2 regions of the Corynebacterium sp. Marseille-Q4381 genome follow, and region 1 is predicted to be linked to the other one. Evidence: predicted binding sites of a transcription regulator. Region 1 holds the regulator's gene; the other holds the start of a gene.
What was found. Region 1 encodes LexA, which represses DNA repair genes until DNA is damaged. Its sites were predicted from a motif close to CGAACANNTGTTCG; they were not measured.
Positions count from the first base shown of each region.

Region 2: V6D40_RS05795 (HNH endonuclease signature motif containing protein) is a predicted target of LexA. The motif match lies at 4,114-4,127, and genes of this name have one in related genera.

Region 1 covers NZ_JBAJNR010000001.1:235,099-244,530, forward strand. Annotated here, with positions in the region: gene V6D40_RS01210 (hydrogen peroxide-inducible genes activator) at 1-532, shown strand, start outside; gene hrpA (ATP-dependent RNA helicase HrpA) at 533-4,402, shown strand; gene nrdR (transcriptional regulator NrdR) at 4,412-4,870, opposite strand; gene V6D40_RS01225 (hypothetical protein) at 4,881-5,204, opposite strand; gene lexA (transcriptional repressor LexA) at 5,394-6,074, shown strand; gene V6D40_RS01235 (DeoR/GlpR family DNA-binding transcription regulator) at 6,080-6,868, shown strand; gene V6D40_RS01240 (HPr family phosphocarrier protein) at 6,918-7,187, shown strand; gene V6D40_RS01245 (uracil-xanthine permease family protein) at 7,199-8,500, opposite strand; gene V6D40_RS01250 (HNH endonuclease signature motif containing protein) at 8,536-9,432, opposite strand, start outside.
Region 2 covers NZ_JBAJNR010000005.1:129,288-138,719, reverse strand. Annotated here, with positions in the region: gene V6D40_RS05815 (hypothetical protein) at 1-238, opposite strand, end outside; gene V6D40_RS05810 (hypothetical protein) at 239-799, opposite strand; gene V6D40_RS05805 (hypothetical protein) at 814-2,031, opposite strand; gene ispF (2-C-methyl-D-erythritol 2,4-cyclodiphosphate synthase) at 2,090-2,587, opposite strand; gene V6D40_RS05795 (HNH endonuclease signature motif containing protein) at 2,602-4,092, opposite strand; gene ispD (2-C-methyl-D-erythritol 4-phosphate cytidylyltransferase) at 4,264-4,944, opposite strand; gene V6D40_RS05785 (CarD family transcriptional regulator) at 4,949-5,539, opposite strand; gene V6D40_RS05780 (hypothetical protein) at 5,644-6,180, shown strand; gene radA (DNA repair protein RadA) at 6,194-7,558, shown strand; gene disA (DNA integrity scanning diadenylate cyclase DisA) at 7,555-8,589, shown strand; gene V6D40_RS05765 (hypothetical protein) at 8,599-9,309, opposite strand; gene V6D40_RS05760 (carbonic anhydrase) at 9,319-9,432, opposite strand, start outside.

The sequences.
Region 1 (9,432 bases):
CAAACTCCGCGACGGCCTTATCGACGTCGCCGTCCTCGCCCTTCCTGTCGACCAGAGCGGGCTCGAACAGGTGGAGCTCTACGCTGAACCGTTCGTCGTTGTCACCCCCGAGGGGCACCCGCTTGCGGGGCGCACTGATCTCAGTGTGAGTGACGTCGGCGAGCTGGAGCTTTTGCTGCTTGACGACGGCCACTGCCTCCGCCACCAAATCCTGGACTTGTGCCACGGCGCTCAGGTCAACCCCACCTCAACGTCGCTGTCTGTCACTCGGGCTGCGTCGCTGACCACGGTGACGCAGCTGGTGATGTCGGGCATGGGCTCGACCCTTTTGCCCGTCTCGGCGCTGGAGGCAGAGTGCCGCCGGCCGAACTTGCGGATTTCGACCTTCGCGCCGGATTCGGGCGCGGAGCGGCGCGTGGGGCTGGCCTTCCGCACGTCGTCGTCGCGCCGCGCAGATTTCGCCGCACTCGGCGGGCTTGTCACCCGCGCCTACGAGGCGGCCGCCAACAACGCGAAGGATATGCTGCCGTAAATGTACGAATCGCTGACCATCGCCGACGAGCGCAAGTTCCGCCGCCGGCTCAAGAACGCGAAAACTGACGAGGCGCGAGAGACGATTCGCGCCGAGATGGCCGAGGCCGCGCAGGTCGTCGCCGCGCGCGACGCTACCGTGCCCGCCATCACCTACCCGGAGGGCCTGCCGGTTTCCGCCCGCCGCGACGAGATCATGGACCTCATGCGCGACCACCAAGTCGTTGTCATCGCCGGCGAGACGGGCTCAGGCAAAACCACCCAGATTCCAAAGATGCTGCTCGAGCTGGGCCGCGGCCGGCGCGGCATGATCGGCCACACCCAGCCGCGGCGTATCGCGGCGCGCACCGTCGCTGAGCGCATCGCCGAAGAGCTGGGCCAGCAAGTCGGCGAGTCCATCGGCTACGCCATCCGCTTCGACGACCGCGTCTCCCCCACCACTTCGGTGAAACTGATGACTGACGGCATCCTGCTCGCCGAAATGCAGCGCGACCGCTTCCTCAACGCCTACGACACCATCATCATCGACGAGGCCCACGAGCGCAGCCTGAACATTGACTTCCTCTTGGGCTACTTGAAGCGGCTGCTGCCGAAGCGCCCTGATCTGAAGGTGATCATCACCTCCGCAACGATCGACCCGGAGGCGTTCGCGGCCCACTTCGCCGACGCTGACGGCAACCCGGCGCCAATTATCGAGGTCTCCGGCCGCACCTACCCCGTGGAGATCCGCTACCGCCCGCTGATCGAGCAGGTCGAAACCAAAGACGGCGTCAAAGACGTCGACACCGACATGATCGACGGCGTGATCGACGCATGCAAGGAGCTCATGCGCGAGGGCAAGGGAGACATTTTGTGCTTCTTCGCCTCCGAGCGCGACATCCGTGACTGCATGGAAGCCATTGAGAAGCAACACTGGCGCGGCGTCGAGGTCGTGCCGCTGTTCGGCCGCCTCTCCAACGCGGAGCAGCACCGGGTGTTCTCCCCGCACTCGGGGCGGCGCATCGTGTTGTCAACCAACATCGCTGAAACCTCGCTGACGGTGCCCGGTATCCACTACGTGGTGGACACAGGCCTTGCGCGCATCTCGCGCTACTCTACGCGCACGAAGGTGCAGCGCCTGCCGATCGAGGAGATCTCGCAGGCCAGCGCCAACCAGCGCTCGGGCCGTTCCGGCCGCACCGCCGACGGAATCGCAATCCGCCTCTACTCCGAGGAGAACTTCGAGGCCCGTCAAGAGTTCACCGACCCGGAGATCCTGCGCACCAACCTCGCGAGCGTGATCCTGCAGATGATCTCGCTGCGGTTGGGCGACATTTCCGAGTTCCCCTTCATCCAGCCGCCGGACCAGAAGTCGATCCGGGACGGCCTGATGCTGCTGAACGAGCTCGGCGCCATCCGCGACGGCAAGGGCGGTGCGCCGGCGCTAACGGACATCGGCCGCGACATTGCGCGCATCCCGGTCGACCCGAAGATGGCCCGCATGCTGGTGGAGGCCAACCGCTTGGGCGTGCTTGACGACGTCACCGTCATCGTCGCCAACATGACCATCCAGGACGTGCGCGAACGCCCGCTCGACTACCAGGCCCAAGCCGACCAGGCGCACGCCCGCTTCAAAGACAAGGAATCCGACTTCCTCTCGGCGCTGAAGCTGTGGGATTACATCAACGATTCGCGCGACGAGCTGTCCGGCAACGCCTTCCGCAAGCGGATGAAGCGCGAGTTCCTGCACTACATGCGCATCCGCGAGTGGTACGACCTCGTGCGCCAGCTGCGCGACGTGGAGCGCCAGCTCGGCTGGTCGCGCGCCGAGAACGTCGCCGGCGAGCGCGACGCAGACGCGATCCACAAGTCGCTGCTCACCGGCCTGCTCTCCAACATTGGCGCACGGGACGGCAACTCGAAGGAGTACGACGGGGCTCGGGGGACGCGGTTTGTGGTGTTCCCGGGGTCGTCGTTAAGCAAAAAGCCCCCTGCCTTCCTCATGGCCGCCGAGCTGGTGGAAACCTCCCGGCTGTTCGCCCGCGACGTGGCGAAGATTGAGCCCGCCTGGGTCGAGCACGCCGCCGGCGACCTGCTGCGCCGCAGCTACTCCGAGCCGGTGTGGTCGCGCAAGCGGTCAGCGGCGATGGTGCACGAGAAGACGATGCTCTACGGCGTGACCATCGCGCGCGACCGCCTCGTGCCGTACCACCGCGTCGACCCGGACGGGGCGCGCAACATGTTCATCCGCCACGCGCTGATCGGCGGCGATTGGAATCGGCACCACCTGTTCATCGAGCACAACGAGGCGCTGCTCAACGACGCCGCCGCCGTCGAGGAGAAGGTCCGCCGCCGCGGCCTCGTCGTCGACGAGGACACGCTGTTCGACTTCTACGACGCCAAACTGCCCGAGACGGTGACCACCGCCCGGCATTTCGACTCGTGGTGGAAAAAGCAGCGCCACGCGGACCCGCACTACCTCGACTTCGACCCGGCGGCGCTGTTGACCGACGACAACCTCGACACGTCCGAGGAGGCGTTCCCGCCGCTCTGGCGCCAAGGCACGATCGATTACGAGCTGCGCTACAAGTTCGAGCCCGGCGCCCCGTTCGACGGACTCACGGTGGTGGTGCCCGTGCCGCTGCTCGCGGGTTTCGAAGCGGACGGGTTCGACTGGCTGGTGCCGGGGCTGCGCCTCGAGCTGGTCACGGAACTCATCCGCACGCTACCGAAGGCGCTGCGCAAACACGTCGTGCCGGTGCCGGACTTCGCCGCCCGCGCGGTGCCGCTGCTCGACGAGGAGCTTCCGCTTGTCGACGCCCTCTCAAACGCCCTGCGCGCCGCCGGCATCTCCGGCGTCAACGGGACCGACTTCAACCCCGCGGCGCTGCCTGACCACTTGAAAGCGACGTACGCGGCGATTGACAAGCGCGGCAACATCATCGACCACGACACCGACCTCGCCGCGCTGAAGCGCAGGCAGGCGGGCAAAATCCGCTCGTCGGTGGCGAAGCGCGCCGCTGCCAGCGCCTCGGAAACGGTAAAGAAGTGGACCGCCGACACGCTCGGCGCGGTGCCCGAAACCGTCACCACAGTCATCGAGGGCAACGAGGTCGACGCGTACCCCGCGCTCGAGGTCACGCCGGACGGCGTAAAGGTGTCGGTGCACCCGACAAAGGCGGCCGCCGACGCGTCGATGACGACGGCAACGTTGACGCTGCTGCTTCGCGAGATCCCCGTGTCCGTGCAGCAGATGACGAAGGGGCTACCGTTGCGCCACAAGGTGGCCGTGGACCATTACCCGCACGGCGGCGCGGAGGGCTTGGTTGACGACGCCCGCGTCGCAGTCATCCGCGACCTCATGCTCTCGCACGGCGGCGCAGTGCGCACCCCGGAAGAGTTCGACGCGCTTGTCAAGGAGATCAAGCCAAAGGTTCCTGGCGAGGTGCGCCGCATCGTGGTGGGGCTCGCGCCCGCGCTGGTGGAGTACGCGAATATGCGAACCGAACTGGCGAATTGGGAAGGCCCGGCGATCGATGACATGCGCTCTCAGCTGGACTTCTACCTGCCGAAGCACGCAATCACCATCCACGGCGCGGACCACCTGCAACACCTGCCGCGCTACATTGAAGCGATGCGCATCCGCTTGGAAGACATGCGCTTGGACCCAGACCGCGACGCCGACCGCCAGTCGGTCGTCGACGAGTCGAAGCGCTACCTCGAGGCGCGTGTCGCGAAACTGCCTGCGAGTGTGCGGAAGTCTCGCGCCTACAAAGACATCCTGTGGCGCATCGAGGAGCTGCGCGTCAGCCTGTTCGCTCAGCGGCTGGGCACGCCGCAGCCGGTGAGCCAGCGACGAATTGAGAAGCTCGCCGACAAGCTCGGGCGCTGATACCGGGCGCTAGAATTCCGAACGGTCGCGCCTGCGCATGAGGCGGATCTCGGACTCGAAATCGTCCGCGCTTTCGAACGACTTGTACACGGAGGCGAAGCGCAGGTACGCCACCTCGTCGAGCGCGCGCAGCGGTTCAAGCACCGCGAGGCCGATCTGGTTCGCCGGCACCTGCGAGCTGCCTTGAGCGCGCACCGTCTCCTCAACTTGCTGCGCGAGGCGCTTCAGCGCGTCGTCGGACACGTCGCGGCCCTGGCAGGCGCGACGCACACCCAGGATAAGTTTGTCGCGGTCGAACGGCTCGCTGACCCCGTTGCGCTTGACCACTGTCAGCACGGCTTTCTCCACCGTGGTGAAGCGCCCCCCGCACTCCGTGCACTCGCGGCGTCTACGGATCGCGGCGCCGCCTTCCACCGTGCGCGAATCGGTCACGCGCGACTGCTCATGATGGCAGAACGGGCAAAACATGACCTCTATCCTAGCGCGCCGCTTCCAAGACGCTGCTGGGTTGAACCGGCGCATCCCCCGCGCCGAACGCGCCGCCGAAGAGCGACCCGGCGATCAGCGCCGCCGCCATCAGCCCGCCGAGGGCGAGATTATCGCGACGCTCGCGACCCGGTTCGAACCCGTCGTGCTGCGGAAGAGCGCGGCCACCGGCAGGGGCAGCCGTTCGCTCCGCCGTTCGATTCGCGGGCGCTAACGTTCGAACAACGGCACGTTCGCCCGTGCGGGAACTCCCGCGGTTGACGTCCCAAACCTCCGACGCCGGTGCGCCGCCGTACGGGTAAATCATGGTGGTCATTGCTTATCTCCTCTCATTCAACTGGGCCAAATACTAACTGCCCGCCCAACACGGGCGCCGGTTCGTACGCTCACCTGTTCTAACGCCCACATGTTCGATTTATAGCACACCGGTGGAGAATATCGAACACACTTGCTTAGCGTGGTAGCTTCGTCGATAAGCAACTGCCCCAACGTCCAAGGAGAACGCATGCCGCGCAAGAAGGCGGACCCGAACGAACTCGACATGAGCGCTCTCTCCGAGCGCCAGCGCCGCATTCTGCAGGTAATCCAGGACGCGGTCGTGCTGCGCGGCTACCCGCCAAGCATCCGCGAGATCGGCGACGCGGCGGGCCTGCAGTCCACCTCCTCGGTGGCGTACCAGCTTAAAGAGCTGGAGAAGAAGGGGTTCCTGCGCCGCGACCCGAACAAACCTCGCGCCGTGGACCTGCGCCACCTGCCGGAACCCGTGAAACGAAAGAAGGCGGCCCCCGCCGAAACCCCGGAAGAGGCGTCGAGCCCGCGGTTTGTTCCGGTTGTCGGGCAGATTGCCGCGGGAGCGCCGATCCTGGCGGAGGAGAACGTCGAGACGTACTACCCGCTGCCGGATGAGCTGCTCGGGGACGGTGACGTGTTCATGCTCAAAGTCGTCGGCGATTCCATGATCGACGCGGCGATTCTCGACGGCGACTGGCTAGTCGTGCGATCGCAGCCGGTGGCTGAAGAAGGCCAAATTGTCGCCGCGCTGATCGACGGCGAAGCGACGGCGAAAGTGTTCCACAAGGACGCGACGGGCGTGTGGCTTCTTCCGCGCAACGAGGCCTTCTCCCCTATTAAGGGCGACGACGCCGAGATTATGGGCCTCGTCGTGTCTGTCTTCCGAGCACTGTAGCAGCGATGCAGGCCGAGGAACGCCGCCGCCAAATCGCCGCGCTGACCGCCGTTGAGGGGCGGGTGAGCGTTGCGGAGCTTGCTGAGCGCTTCGACGTCACCGCTGAAACAATTCGGCGGGACTTGGCCGCGTTGAACGACGAAGGGGTGGTCCAGCGCGTCCACGGGGGTGCGGTGGCGAGCCAGGGATATATGACGTCCGAGTTTCCGCTGGCTGCGCGGTTGCGCTCTGCGCTTGATGCGAAGGAGGCGATCGCGAGGGCGGCAGCGGCGTTTTTGCCTTCGGAGCCCGGCAAGTCAATTTTTCTGGATTCGGGCACGACGATCAGCGCGTTGGCGCAGCGGATAGCGTTCCTGCCGGAGGCGAGTTCGTGGTCGATTGTGACGAACTCGCTGCCGGCGGCGCTGGAGCTCGCCGAAGCCGGCGTCGGCGACGTGCAGCTTCTCGGCGGGACGGTGCGGGCCATTGCGCAGGCGGTCGTGGGTGACACGGCGCTGCGGACGCTTGCGCTTTTGCGTGCCGACGTCGCGTTTGTCGGCACCAACGCCCTCACAGTGGACCACGGCCTATCCACCGCCGACGCGCACGAAGCCGCGGTGAAGGCTGCGATGGTAACCAACGCGCGCCGCGTGGTGGTGCTGTGCGACTCGACGAAGCTCGGCAACGACTACCTGGTGAGTTTCGCCCCGCTCGACGCGGTGGACGTGGTGGTGACTGACTGGGGTGCTCCGCAGTCCTTGGTCGCCGATCTTGAGAGGCACGGGGTCAATGTCGTCATCGCCGACAGTCTCTAGACTGGTTGTCACTGCAACTGATGTTCGCGCACAACGAAAGGACCCCATCATGGCTTCCAAGACGGTGAAGGTTGGCTCCCACGTGGGCCTGCACGCGCGCCCAGCGACCGTTATCGCCGACGCCGCGGGCGAGTACGACGACGAAGTCATTCTCTCGCTTGTCGGAGGCGACGATGAGGACGAAACGGATGCCGCCTCAGCGCTGATGATCATGGCGATGGGCGCCGAATTCGGCGACGAGGTCACCGTCACCTCCGACAACCCGAAGGCCGTCGAGTCGATCGCGGCGCTGATCGAGCGGAACTTGGACGACGCTTAGGAGGGCGTCGTTTAGCGGTACTGCCCCTCGCCGATGGTGTCGTAGATCCAGCGCATGATCGGGTACACCACGATGATCCCGACGGAGCCCAACGCGATGCCTTCAAGGGCAACCTGGCCGGCGTGCAGCGTGAGGTTGCCGATACCCACGATCAGCGCCACCGCCGCAGCAGTGAGGTTCACCGGATCGGTGAAGTCGACGCGGTTGTCCTGCCAGATGCGAACGCCCAGCATGCCGATCAGCCCGTAGAGCACCAGGCAGGCGCCGCCGAGCACGCCCGCTGGAATGGTGAAAATAACGGCGCCGAACTTCGGGATGAACGCCAATACGATCGCGAACACCGCCGCGACCCAATAGGCGGCCGTGGAATACACCTTCGTCGCCGCCATCACGCCGATGTTTTCGGCGTAGGTCGTGGTGCCGGAGCCGCCGAAACCGCCGGCGAGTGTGGTCGCGATGCCGTCGCCAATCAGCGCTTTGCCCTGCAGGGAGTCGAGGTCGCGGTGGGTCATCTCGGACACCGCCTTGACGTGACCGACGTTTTCGGCGATGAGCACCACCAGCACGGGCAGCGTCACCAGCACAGCCGAAAGGCGGAACTCCGGCGTGTGGAAGGCGGGCAAGCCCACCCAGGGGGCGGCGCCGATGGTGTCTAAGGCGGCGTCGTCAAGACCGCCCGTCAGGGCGGCGAAAACCCAACCGACAACCACTCCGATGAGGATGGACAGCCTGGACGCCATCCCGCGCGCGGCAACGGTGACCAGAACGATGGTCACAAGCGTGACGCCGGCGACCGCCGGCTGCGTCTCCACGTTCGCCACAGCCGTCGGGGCGAGGTTGAAACCGATGAGCGCCACGATCGCGCCGGTGACCACGGGCGGCATGACGGCGTCGATGACGCGCTTGCCGGCGGCCTGGACGATCACGCCGACGAGGATGAGCGCCAGGCCGGTGATCAGCACGCCGCCGAGCTGCGCACCCATCCCGTACTGCTGCGAGGCAGTCAGCGGGGCGATGAACGCGAACGACGAACCGAGGTAGCTCGGCAGCTTGTTCTTTGTCAGCAGCAGGAAGATGATCGTGCCGAGGCCGGAGAAGAGCAGCGTGGTGTTGACCGGGAACCCGGTCAGGGTGGGCACGAGGAGCGTGGCGCCGAACATAGCGACCACGTGCTGCATGCCGATGCCGATCGTGCGCGGCCAGGAGAGCCGCTCATCCGGGGCGACGACGGCACCGGGGCTCACCCGTTTGCCGTCGCCGTGCAGCGTCCAACCAAATCGTGTCGTATCGGGAGTGCGGGGCGTTTCATTCACGGGGAGCCATTATCGCACCCGAGCGGCGCAATCTCCTACCCCGCGGGCACGCGCGGTCCGAACAGGAGCTCCATCGCGCCGGGGCGGTTGGCGGGTAGAAGGTGCCCGGTCCAGGTTCGGTAGGCCGGCCCGCCGCGGTTCATCACGATGCGACCGGCCCGCCGCCGTCGTTTCTGCCAGCCGGGACTCGCATCATCGGGGTCGTCGTTGTTGATGCGGTTGTGGTACGAGCACAGCACCGCCAGGTTCGAAATGTTCGTCTCGCCGCCGTGTTTCCACGCAGTTACGTGGTGCGTTTCGCAGTGGTCGGCCGGCAACCGGCACCCGGGTACCGCGCAACCGGGCGACACCAGCGCGGCTAAGGTGCGCTGCTTGGTGTTGGCGCGGCGCTGGGTGCGGTACAAGTTCACTGCGCCGTGCTCGGGGTGGAACAGCGCCACCTGGAGATCGCAAGCGTGGTGCAAAGCCAGGTATTGGGCGCCGGTGATTGAGGTGCCGTCGGTAAGCATGAGCTCCGTGTCGTCGCCTGCGCCCTGCAGAATAGCTACGTGCTTATCCAGCGGCACCAGCACGCAGGGCTGCGGCGCAGCTGGCGCGATGCCGCCGCCTGAGTTCTCGAACAACGACCAGAACTTCTCCTCCATCTGCGGCCCCGCGGGTTGACCGGGGTCGAGACCTTCACGCAGGCGGTGCTCAAGATCGGCGAGGCGCCGCTCGTCCGAACCAATGTGGAACCCGCGGGTGCCGCACCGGGAGCGGGTGAACGAAGCCTGCTTCTTGTACGGCTTCTCCTCAACCGGAACGAGTTCTTTCGCGCGCTGCTGCAAATACTTGTACGAGCGGCGCGACTGGAGCAGCTCCACCCGCAGCGCGGCGCGTTCAGCAGCATCAGCGACGAGCTTGAGCTTCTTCTCAATGAGCACCAGCTGATC
Region 2 (9,432 bases), on a different contig from region 1:
TGACGGGCACTGTTTCCTCCGTGTCGTTAGCCACGCTGGCGGCGTCCGTCTGCTTGAACCAGCGGCGCGTCGCGGTGACGTAGGTGTCCTTCAACCCCGGCGTGGCGCAGGTGCTGCCCGGAGCCAGATCGGTGTTCCAGCGCTGCGGGAGTTCGAAATCGTACGGCTCGGCGCTTGCCGACGGCGCCATCAACATCGACGCCGCCACAACCACCGCAGCTGCTCGGTATTTCCCCACCTACGCCCCCCAGTCCATGTTGTCGCGGGTGCTCACGCGCACGTGGCGCTCCTTCGGCATGGTCGCGGTGAACGTGTTGCCCGCGCCCTGCCAGGTGTGGTTGGCGCCGCAAACCGTCTCTTGGCCCTCGAAGTCGGAGACGATCCAGCCGGCCTGCAGCACCGCGGTCTTGCCCGGCGCGATGTTGTACGGTCCGACCTGCTCACCAACGGTGTAGGTCTGCGTGTCGGTGTAGCTGGTGGAGAACGTGAACTGGATCAGCTTGGCCACATCGAAGCTCACGCCCGCGGTGACGTTCCACGTCTTCGTCTTGGTCTCCGTGATCGAGCGGGTCACCGGCAGCGGCTCGTCGTTGTAGTTCGACACGGTCCAGGTGCCCGCGGATCCGTCGAAGTAGCTGCGGACGATGTTCACCGTTTGGCCCCGGTCGCCCGGGTTCGAGCAGTACGCGCCGATGGTGGTCGGGTTCACGGCGGTGTAGTTGCGCTGCGGCAGCGCCTGGGCGGCGGGTGCGGCAACGAGGGCGGCTGCGACGAGGGAGGAAACAATTGCGCGCTTCATGGGAATCTTCTTTCTTACAGGTTGGGTGTGATGTCCACGGTCCGGGTCGAACCGTCCGGGCTGGTGATCAGGGCCTCGGCCCAAAACCCGCTCGGGGCGCTAGCTTGCGGGTGCGCGGTCACGCGGCTGTACGCGCCGTCGCGCCCAGCCGAGATCTCGCGGTAGTTGATCCGCGTCATGGTCGTGCCGTACTCCACGCGCACCCGCTCGCCCGGCGCGAGCTCAACAGGTTTGAGCGCAGTGCCCACCGGCATGAGGGCGCGCGGCGCGGCGCCGACCGATTCCAGCCAGCCCGCAGGCAACCGCCCGCCGCCGCCCATCCAGTTGAGGTAGCCGTTGAACTCCGCGCCGACCACGTAGTCGGTCACCGGTGTGAACGTGTAGGTGCCCTTCGACCAGTTCAGAAAGTCCTGCGAGTAGCCGGGTTTTCGGAACGTCGGCGCCACCGCTTCGATGTCGTACGGGTAGTAGGACTTGTCCCCCGGCCGCGCCTTCTGCCCGAGCTGCGGCCAGTCCGGGTCGCGGCGGAAGTTCGGCCCCGGCGCCACGCGCGTGTCGCGCGGGCTGGCGATCTGCTCAAGACTCGGGCCCGACGTCGCCGTGTATGTGTCACCGACCGGCCGCGAGTTTGCGCCTTCGCTTCTCGACGGCACCTCCAACGCCACATCCGACACCGTCCCGTCCGCCTTAACGACGTACGCGAAGGCGTACCGCTCCGCAGGACCGGTTCCGCGGATCACGTTCGCGCCGGGCCCGTTGCGCAAGACCCCGTTGTCGCACGTCATGAACATGGAGATGAAGTCCTTCTCCAGCACGCCGTAGTCGACGCGGAACGACTCCCCCGGCCCCAGCTCGATCGGGCCGAAGGTCTCGCCCTCGATCCAACCGTTGGATTCCTTCAGACCGATGTCCGTCTTCGCGGTGGTGTTCCACCCGTTGGGCAGCGCGGCCTTCGAGTTGGCTTCGATCTTGTGGTTTGTGCCGGTTTCCACTGTTGCGGTGTAGGGCACGGTTTGGTCGGTGCGGTTGGTGAATTGGAGGGTGCCGTCAGCAAGGTAGCGCCTTGCGATCTCGCCGTAACGCCACTGCGGGTCTGAGAAAGTGGCGGTGTCGCACGGCGTGTCGAGACCCTCAATTGGGTACCCCTGCGGCATGGCAGGCACACCAAAAGCGACCGGCGCGCCCACAGCTGCGAATGCGGCGGCGCACAGGGCGGTCAAGGTTTTCTTCATACGGGTAACCTAACCCGCACAACCCCCTGGGGAGAAGCTGAAAGAGCAGGTCAGGTACCTAAGTTCCCGAAGTCGGTACTTTCGTGCCAAGTTCCACCAACGCGGTGGCAATCGCTGCGCGCCCCTGGCCGCTGCCCGTGAAGCCCATGTGGTCGGTCGTCGTCGCCGACACGGACACCGGTGCGCCGAGAGCCTCGCTCAAGGTGCGTTCGCACTCCTCCCTGACTTTCGACATTTTCGGTGTTTGGGCGATGAGTTGTGCGGAGGCGTTGATGATGGAGTGGCCGTGGGCGTCGACAAGCTGCTTGAGCTCCTGCAGCAACTGCACGCCGCGCACGCCGTCGTATTCGGGGCGGCCGACTCCCACGAAGGACCCCAAGTCGCCGAGGCCCGCCGCCGACAGCACGGCGTCGACGATGGCGTGGCTGACCACATCGCCGTCCGAGTGGCCCTCGCAGCCGTCGTAGCCGGGATGGAGCACGCCTGCGATCCAACATTCCTTGCCCGCCTGGAGTTGGTGGGCGTCGAACGCGGTCCCCGCGCGAAGATTGTGCATGTGCTCAACCGTACCTAGAACGGCACACCCACCCCCAAGGTCTCGGCCATTTCGTCGCCGAACTCAGCAATCAACGTGTCGGCGGAGACGTAACCGTCGCGGTAGGCACCGAGCCTGAACGCCCGCCATTCCCCGTAGCTGCAGGTCACCCATGGCGGCGCGTCCGGCCAGAAGTCGAACTTCAGCGCGTAAGTCTTCTCTAGCTGGTGGAGGGTTTGGATGCAGGTGAAGAAGTCGGCGTCGCTGAGGTACTTGTCGATTGTGGCGTGGCAGCGGGCGTCGAACGCCGCGCGTTTGGTGCGTTTCTCGATGCGCTGTTTAATCGTCTGCTTCCAGCGCGGGCGCTGCGGCGTGGTGTAGCTGCCCATGATGCCGTCTGGCTTGGTCAGCTGGTAGGTGCCGTCTTCGAAGAGCCAGACGATGTCGGCCGTGACGGGGTCGACGACGTAGTACGCGCGGCGGTCGGTCTTCATGTTGTGGTGCTTCTGGCACAGGCAGAAGAGGTTCGACGGGGCCGTCTCGCCGCCGTCGTCGAAGGGGATGCGGTGGTCGAGCTGGCAGCGCTCCGCCTCCACCTCGCAGCCCGGGAAGATGCAGAAGCCGTCACGGGCGCGAACGTAGGCTCGGATGGCGTCGGTGGGCACGTACGCGTTCGTGCGGGCTTCGGCAGCTTGGTCGAGGTCGACGACGCGGTGATCGTGGTCCGCGAGGAACTGCGCGACGGCCTCGGTCCCCTCCGCGTCGGTCCAGCCAATCTGGGGGATGTAGTAGGACTCGGGCTCGCCCTTGGGCGCGTAAAGGTGGAGGGTGATGTTGGCTGCTGGGGAAATCTCGCCGAGCAGCAGCTTTTTGACGGTCTCGCCCTTGGAGAGGTTCCGCATCTTCGCAGTCGTTTCCACCGACTTGTTGATCAGGCCCATCAGCAGGTTGTTGCCGCCCAAGGTCAACTGCGAATTACGTTGGTCGAGGGCGACTAAATCCACCTCGCACGCGCCGTCGCGCTGATCTTTGTCGTCCTTGCGCTTCTTCTTCTCGTTCTTGTTTGGGGCGAGCGAAGCGTCGATCTTGCGGACGAGTTCGATGAGCTTGCGCTTGATCGTTCGCGGTGAGGGCAGCTCCGCACCGTCACGCTTCGGGGTGAACATGGTGACGAGGTAGTCGTCGAACTCTTCGAAGATGTCTTCTTGGGGAAGGTCGTAAAGCAGGGTCACCACCTCGGAGATCGCCCGCACCCGGTCGAGATCGAGGCGCTTCGTCTCCTTCTGCATCGCCGCCAACTTGGGCAGGCTGCGCAGCGTGTAGTACGCCAGGATCCCGTCCCGCACCCGGGCTGGGCGCCACCCCAACGCCGCGCTGAGGCGGTTGACTTGGAGGTCGAGGTCAGCGTCGTCTATCTCCGCCACGTTGACCGCGTATCGGATGAACACCTCGTACTCGATCTCTCGACTTAAGTGCCCCAAGGCGCACAGCTCGTCGCCGCCGCGCTCCGTTGCGAAATACGCCATCGTTTCACCCACTTTCTTCTTCGCACATGCAATCGATTACCGGGACTATAACAACCGCTCCAAACATCGTTTTTAGCAGTTGTTTTCGATCCCAAACAGGCCCCGTTAAGAGGTTGAAACACTTATAGCAAACGCGACGAACATAGCGTTGCGAAGAAGAATAAAAGCGGGTTAACGAGCGAGAATGGCCTCGGCAAGGCGAAGATCGAGCGGGGTTGTCACCTTGAACGCCAAGGGGTCCCCGTCGACGGTGTGCACGTCCACTCCGTGCCACTCCATAAGCGAAGCATCGTCTGTTGCGGCGAAGGTCTGCGGAGACGCGAAAAACGCCTCGTTCGCGGCCCGGAGGGTGCGCAGGTCGAAGGCTTGCGGGGTCTGCACCGCGCGCAGGCTGGCTCGGTCGGGGGTGGAAACGACGCGCCCGCCAGACACCACCTTGATCGTGTCCGCGACGGGCAGGACGGGGATGACCGCATCGGCGCCGTCGAGCACGGCGGAAGCCACGCGGGTGAACAACGAGGGCGGGGTGAGTGCGCGGGCGGCGTCGTGGATGATAACGCAGGCGTCGGCAAGCGAAATGCTCTCTAGCGCGTTGCGGATGCTGTCTGCGCGCTCCGCACCGCCGGCGACGAAGCGCACGCTGTGGCCTTTGAGTTCCCGCACGGCAACGTCGAGCATCCCCTCGCCGACGGTCACGATGATGTCGTCGGCAACTCCCGAAGCCTCGATCGCAGCCACCGAGCGTTCGACGAGGCTTGAGCCAGCGAGCGGCACGTACGCCTTGGGCACCTCCGCACCGAGGCGGGTGCCCTTCCCCGCGGCGGCGACAACGGCGACGACCGGGCGCTGCACTGAGCTAGTTCTCGTCGTCGTCTTCGTCGTCGAAGCTCAAGTCGTCGAGGTCCATATCGTCCTCGACTGCATCGCGCGGATCTTCGACGATGCCAGCCTTTACCTGCTCCTCGATAATCTTGGCGATACCGGACTCCATCTCCTTGACCTTCGCCTCGTCGACCGGCTCAGCCAGCGCAAGCTCGCCCACGAGGATCTGGCGTGCCTTGCCCAGCATGCGCTTTTCGCCCGCGGACAGGCCCTTGCCCTGGTCGCGGCGCCACAGGTCGCGCACAACCTCCGCCACCTTGTTGATATCGCCGGAAGCCAGGCGCTCCTGGTTCGCCTTGTAGCGGCGGGACCAGTTGCCAGCTTCCTCAACGTCGGTCTCGCGCAGCACCGAGAAGACCTTCTGCAGACCCTCCTCGTTCACCACGTCGCGCACGCCGACAAGCTCGGTGTTCTTGACCGGGACACGAACCTCCAAGTCGGACTGGAGGATCTGCAGCACCAGGTAGTCCAGCGTCTCGCCGCCGATCTCGCGCTGCTCGATGTCAGCGATGCGGGCTGCACCGTGGTGCGGGTAGACCACTACTTCTCCGACGTTGAATTCCATGCCGGCTAGAGTACCACTGCGAAACTCGGAAATAAGGCGGGCCTGCGAGTAGAGTTGGCCGGGGTAATTCGCCTATAATTTTCACAGCAATTTTTCCAACAACGATGGAGGACATCGACGTGAAGTCCCTGAAGCCGGTTGCCGCGATCGCCTGCGCATTGGCCCTGGCCAGCTGCTCTGCCGGCCAGATTACCCAGACCTCGAGCCAGGTGGCCGCGGTCGACGGCGCTTCCGTCTTCACCGAGGACGGAGCCCTGTCAGTTCAGGACGTCACGCTCATCCTTGAGGAGAACGGCCAGGCCGCGCTGAAGTTCGTCGCGACGAACCAGGACACCTCGATGAAGGACCACACGCTCCAGTCCGCCACCGTTGACGGCACCCCTGTCAACCTCGGCTCCAGCCAGAAGATCACCTACAACTGTGTGCTGGTGGGCGACACGGCGTCCAGCCTCGAGCGCATGCCGCAGACCGACAGCGACTGCACCCAGTACGTCGCAACCTCCGTGGAAAACAAGAACTTCGCGTACGGCGGCAACGTGCCGGTGAAGTTCAACTTCGACACCGGCTCCATCGAAGTCACCGCGACCGTCTCCGCGCCGATCGTGGCGTCCGGCCAGGTCGACCGCGACCCGTCCAAGTAAGTCCCGAAGCAGCTTGGCCAAAAAGGCGCGGGTAATCCACACCTGCACCGAATGCGGGTACTCCTCCCCCAAGTGGTTGGGCAGGTGCCCGGAGTGCGGTTCGTGGGGAACGCTGCAGGAGGAGCACCTGCTTAACGACGTCACGTCGTCCCCCCTCACCTCCACCTCCGCACTCACGCCCACAACTGCCGCGAAGCCGATCACCTCTATCGACGCTGCGGCCACCCACGCCGTAACATCTGGCATCGGGGAGCTTGACCGCGTTTTGGGCAGCGGCGTCGTCCCCGGCTCCGTAGTGCTGATGGCTGGCGAGCCCGGCGTGGGCAAATCCACCCTCCTCCTTGAAGTCGCCTCACGCTGGGCGCAGCAGGGGAAGAAGGCGCTCTACGTCACCGCCGAGGAATCCGCGGGCCAGGTCCGCGCCCGTGCTGAGCGCACGGGAGCGCTGCGCGACACCCTCTACCTCGCCGCCGAGTCCCACCTCGACACCGTCTTCGGCCACGTCAAGGCCGTCAACCCGACCTTGCTCATCGTCGACTCGGTGCAGACCATGCACGCCTCGGGCGTGGAGGGCGTGCCCGGTGGCGTGGCGCAGTCCCGCGCCGTGACCGCCGCGCTCACCACCCTGGCGAAGACGTCGAACCTCCCCGTGCTGCTGGTTGGTCACGTGACCAAGGACGGCAACGTGGCGGGTCCGCGTGTGCTGGAGCACCTAGTGGACGTGGTGTTGAATTTTGAGGGCGATAGGCAGTCGTCGCTAAGAATGCTCCGCGGTTTGAAGAACCGCTTCGGCGCGACCGACGAGGTGGGCTGCTTCGAGCAGACCGCCGACGGCATCCGTGAGGTGCCGGACCCGTCGGGGCTCTTCCTCTCCCACCGCGGGCGCACCCCGGACGGTTCGGCGGTCACCGTGGCGATGGACGGCGTGCGCCCCATGCTCGCCGAGGTGCAGGCGCTGACCGTTGACCCGGTGAACAAGTCGCCGCGCCGCGTCGTCACCGGTCTCGACGGCAACCGCGTTCCCATGGTTCTCGCGGTGCTGCAGGCCCGCTGCGGGGAGCGCACGAACGACAAGGACGCCTACGTCGCCACCGTGGGCGGGGTGCGCATCACCGAGACCGCCACCGACCTCGCGGTGGCGCTGGCGACGTGGTCGAGCCTGCACGAGAAGCCGCTGCCCGAAAAGACCGTGGTGATCGGCGAGGTGGGGCTTGCGGGCGAGCTGCGCCGCGTGCCCAACCTGGGCCGCCGCCTGATGGAGGCTGCCCGCCTTGGCTACGAGCGCGCCATCGTGCCCGCCGGTGAAAAGATCACGGTCGACGGCATGCGCGTCCAGCAGGCGTCCACGCTCGCCGAGGCGATAGGGTTGCTCGCGTGACTCTGCGCGACGCCCTATCCAAACTTTCCCCCGGCACCCCCCTGCGCGACGGGGTTGAGCGCATTCAGCGAGGCAGGGGCGGGGGGCTCATCGTGCTTGGCGACGCCGCCGAGGTCACCCAAATCTGCGACGGCGGAGTAACCTTCGACGCCCCGTTCTCCCCCACGTTGCTACGCGAGCTGTCGAAGATGGACGGCGCTGTCATCCTCTCCGCGGATGGGGAGCGGATTACGCGGGCGAATGTGCAGTTGGTGCCGTCGCCAAGCTACCCAACCGTCGAATCCGGGACCCGCCACCGAGCAGCCGAGCGCACAGCGCTGCAGACCGGTGTGCCCGTGGTGTCCGTCTCCGCGTCGATGAACACCGTGACGCTGTACTACCAGGGTGAGCGCCACCGCCTCGAAGAGCCGGCGGTTCTGATCGCGCAGGCGAACCAGGCGCTGTCCACCATCGAGCGCTACCGCCAGCGCCTCGACCTGGCTAACCAGCGCCTCTTCGCCGCCGAGATGAACGGCTACGCCACCGTGGGCGACGTGGTCAACGTGCTCCAGCGCCAAATGATGCTGGAGCGCGCGGCGAAAGACCTAGACTTGACAATTGTGGAGCTCGGCACCGACGCGCGCCAGCTCATCCTGCAGCTGTCCGAGCTCGAGGGGTCAAACAGCAGCGACATCGAGATGCTGGTGCGCGACTACCTCGCGCTCGGGCCGGTGCCCACGGACGAGCAGGTGGCAGCCGCGCTTGAGGCCTTCGACCAGCTTCCCGACGCCGAGTTGCTCAACACGGGAGCCCTCGCCCGCGGCCTCGGCTTGCCTGCTTCGGAGGAGCACCTCATGCAGGGCGTGGTGCCGCGCGGCTACCGCGCGCTGTCGCGCGTGCCGCGCGTGAAGAAGTTCCTGATGGACCACATCGTCTCCGCCTTCGGCGAGCTGCCCGCGATCTTGGACGCCTCCCCCGAGGAACTCGCCGCCGCAGAACACGTTTCGGCACTGTGGGCCCGCCACATCGCAGAGGGCCTGCGCCGGCTCTAGTTTTCCCGGCTAAGTGAGGTTAAACGGCGCCGGGTCGGAAGCGTTGTCGTCGATCACAGCGTGCAGGTAATAGGCGCCCGCCGGCACCTGCTCGCGGTTGGTGCACTGGCCCGGCGCGGAACCGGTACCAGACCACACGGCGTTGAGGCCGCGCTCCGTGCCCGCCGGGAACTCCTGGACGCCCGTCTCAACACCCGGGTAGCAGTCGGTGTCCGACCAGACGCGCGCGTTGGTGCGCATCTCGTAGACCTCGAACCGCAGCAGGTCGTCACCGACGTCGATCACGCAGTCGGTGTCGGTCGGGTTTTTGACGTTCATGAAGAACTCCGGCTTGCTGCCCACGGGAAACGACGGGTGCTTGGTCGAGGCGGTGATGACCAAGTCGCCGAGTTCACAGCTGCCCTTCTTCGCTGCGGCCGCGGTGGTCTCGCTTTCGGCCGCGTTGGTCGTCTCTGTGGTGGTGGTTTCGGTGGTCTCCGTGGTCTCTGTGGTCTCTGTGTCGTCGGAAGGTGCGGGCACCGTCGGTTCCGTCACCGGCGCCGGTTCGGTGCTCGTGCTCACCGATTCTGTCCCGCCAGCAGGTGTCGCGTCCGAGCCACCGGAACGCGCCAGCGCGCTGAGCCCCCACACCGCCAGAATGACAACGAGCAGGATGATTACGAGCGCGCCGACCCTGCGGCGCATGTAAATCTCATCGGGGAGCGGGCGCTGGTTCGTCATGCCCCCACTTTAGCCAGCGAAGTGCTCGTAGACGGTCTCGACGCGGCCCCCATCAAGGTGGTACCTCGCGGCCACCACACCCGCGCCGGAGCTTCTTATCGACGGCACCCTATCCACCAAGTG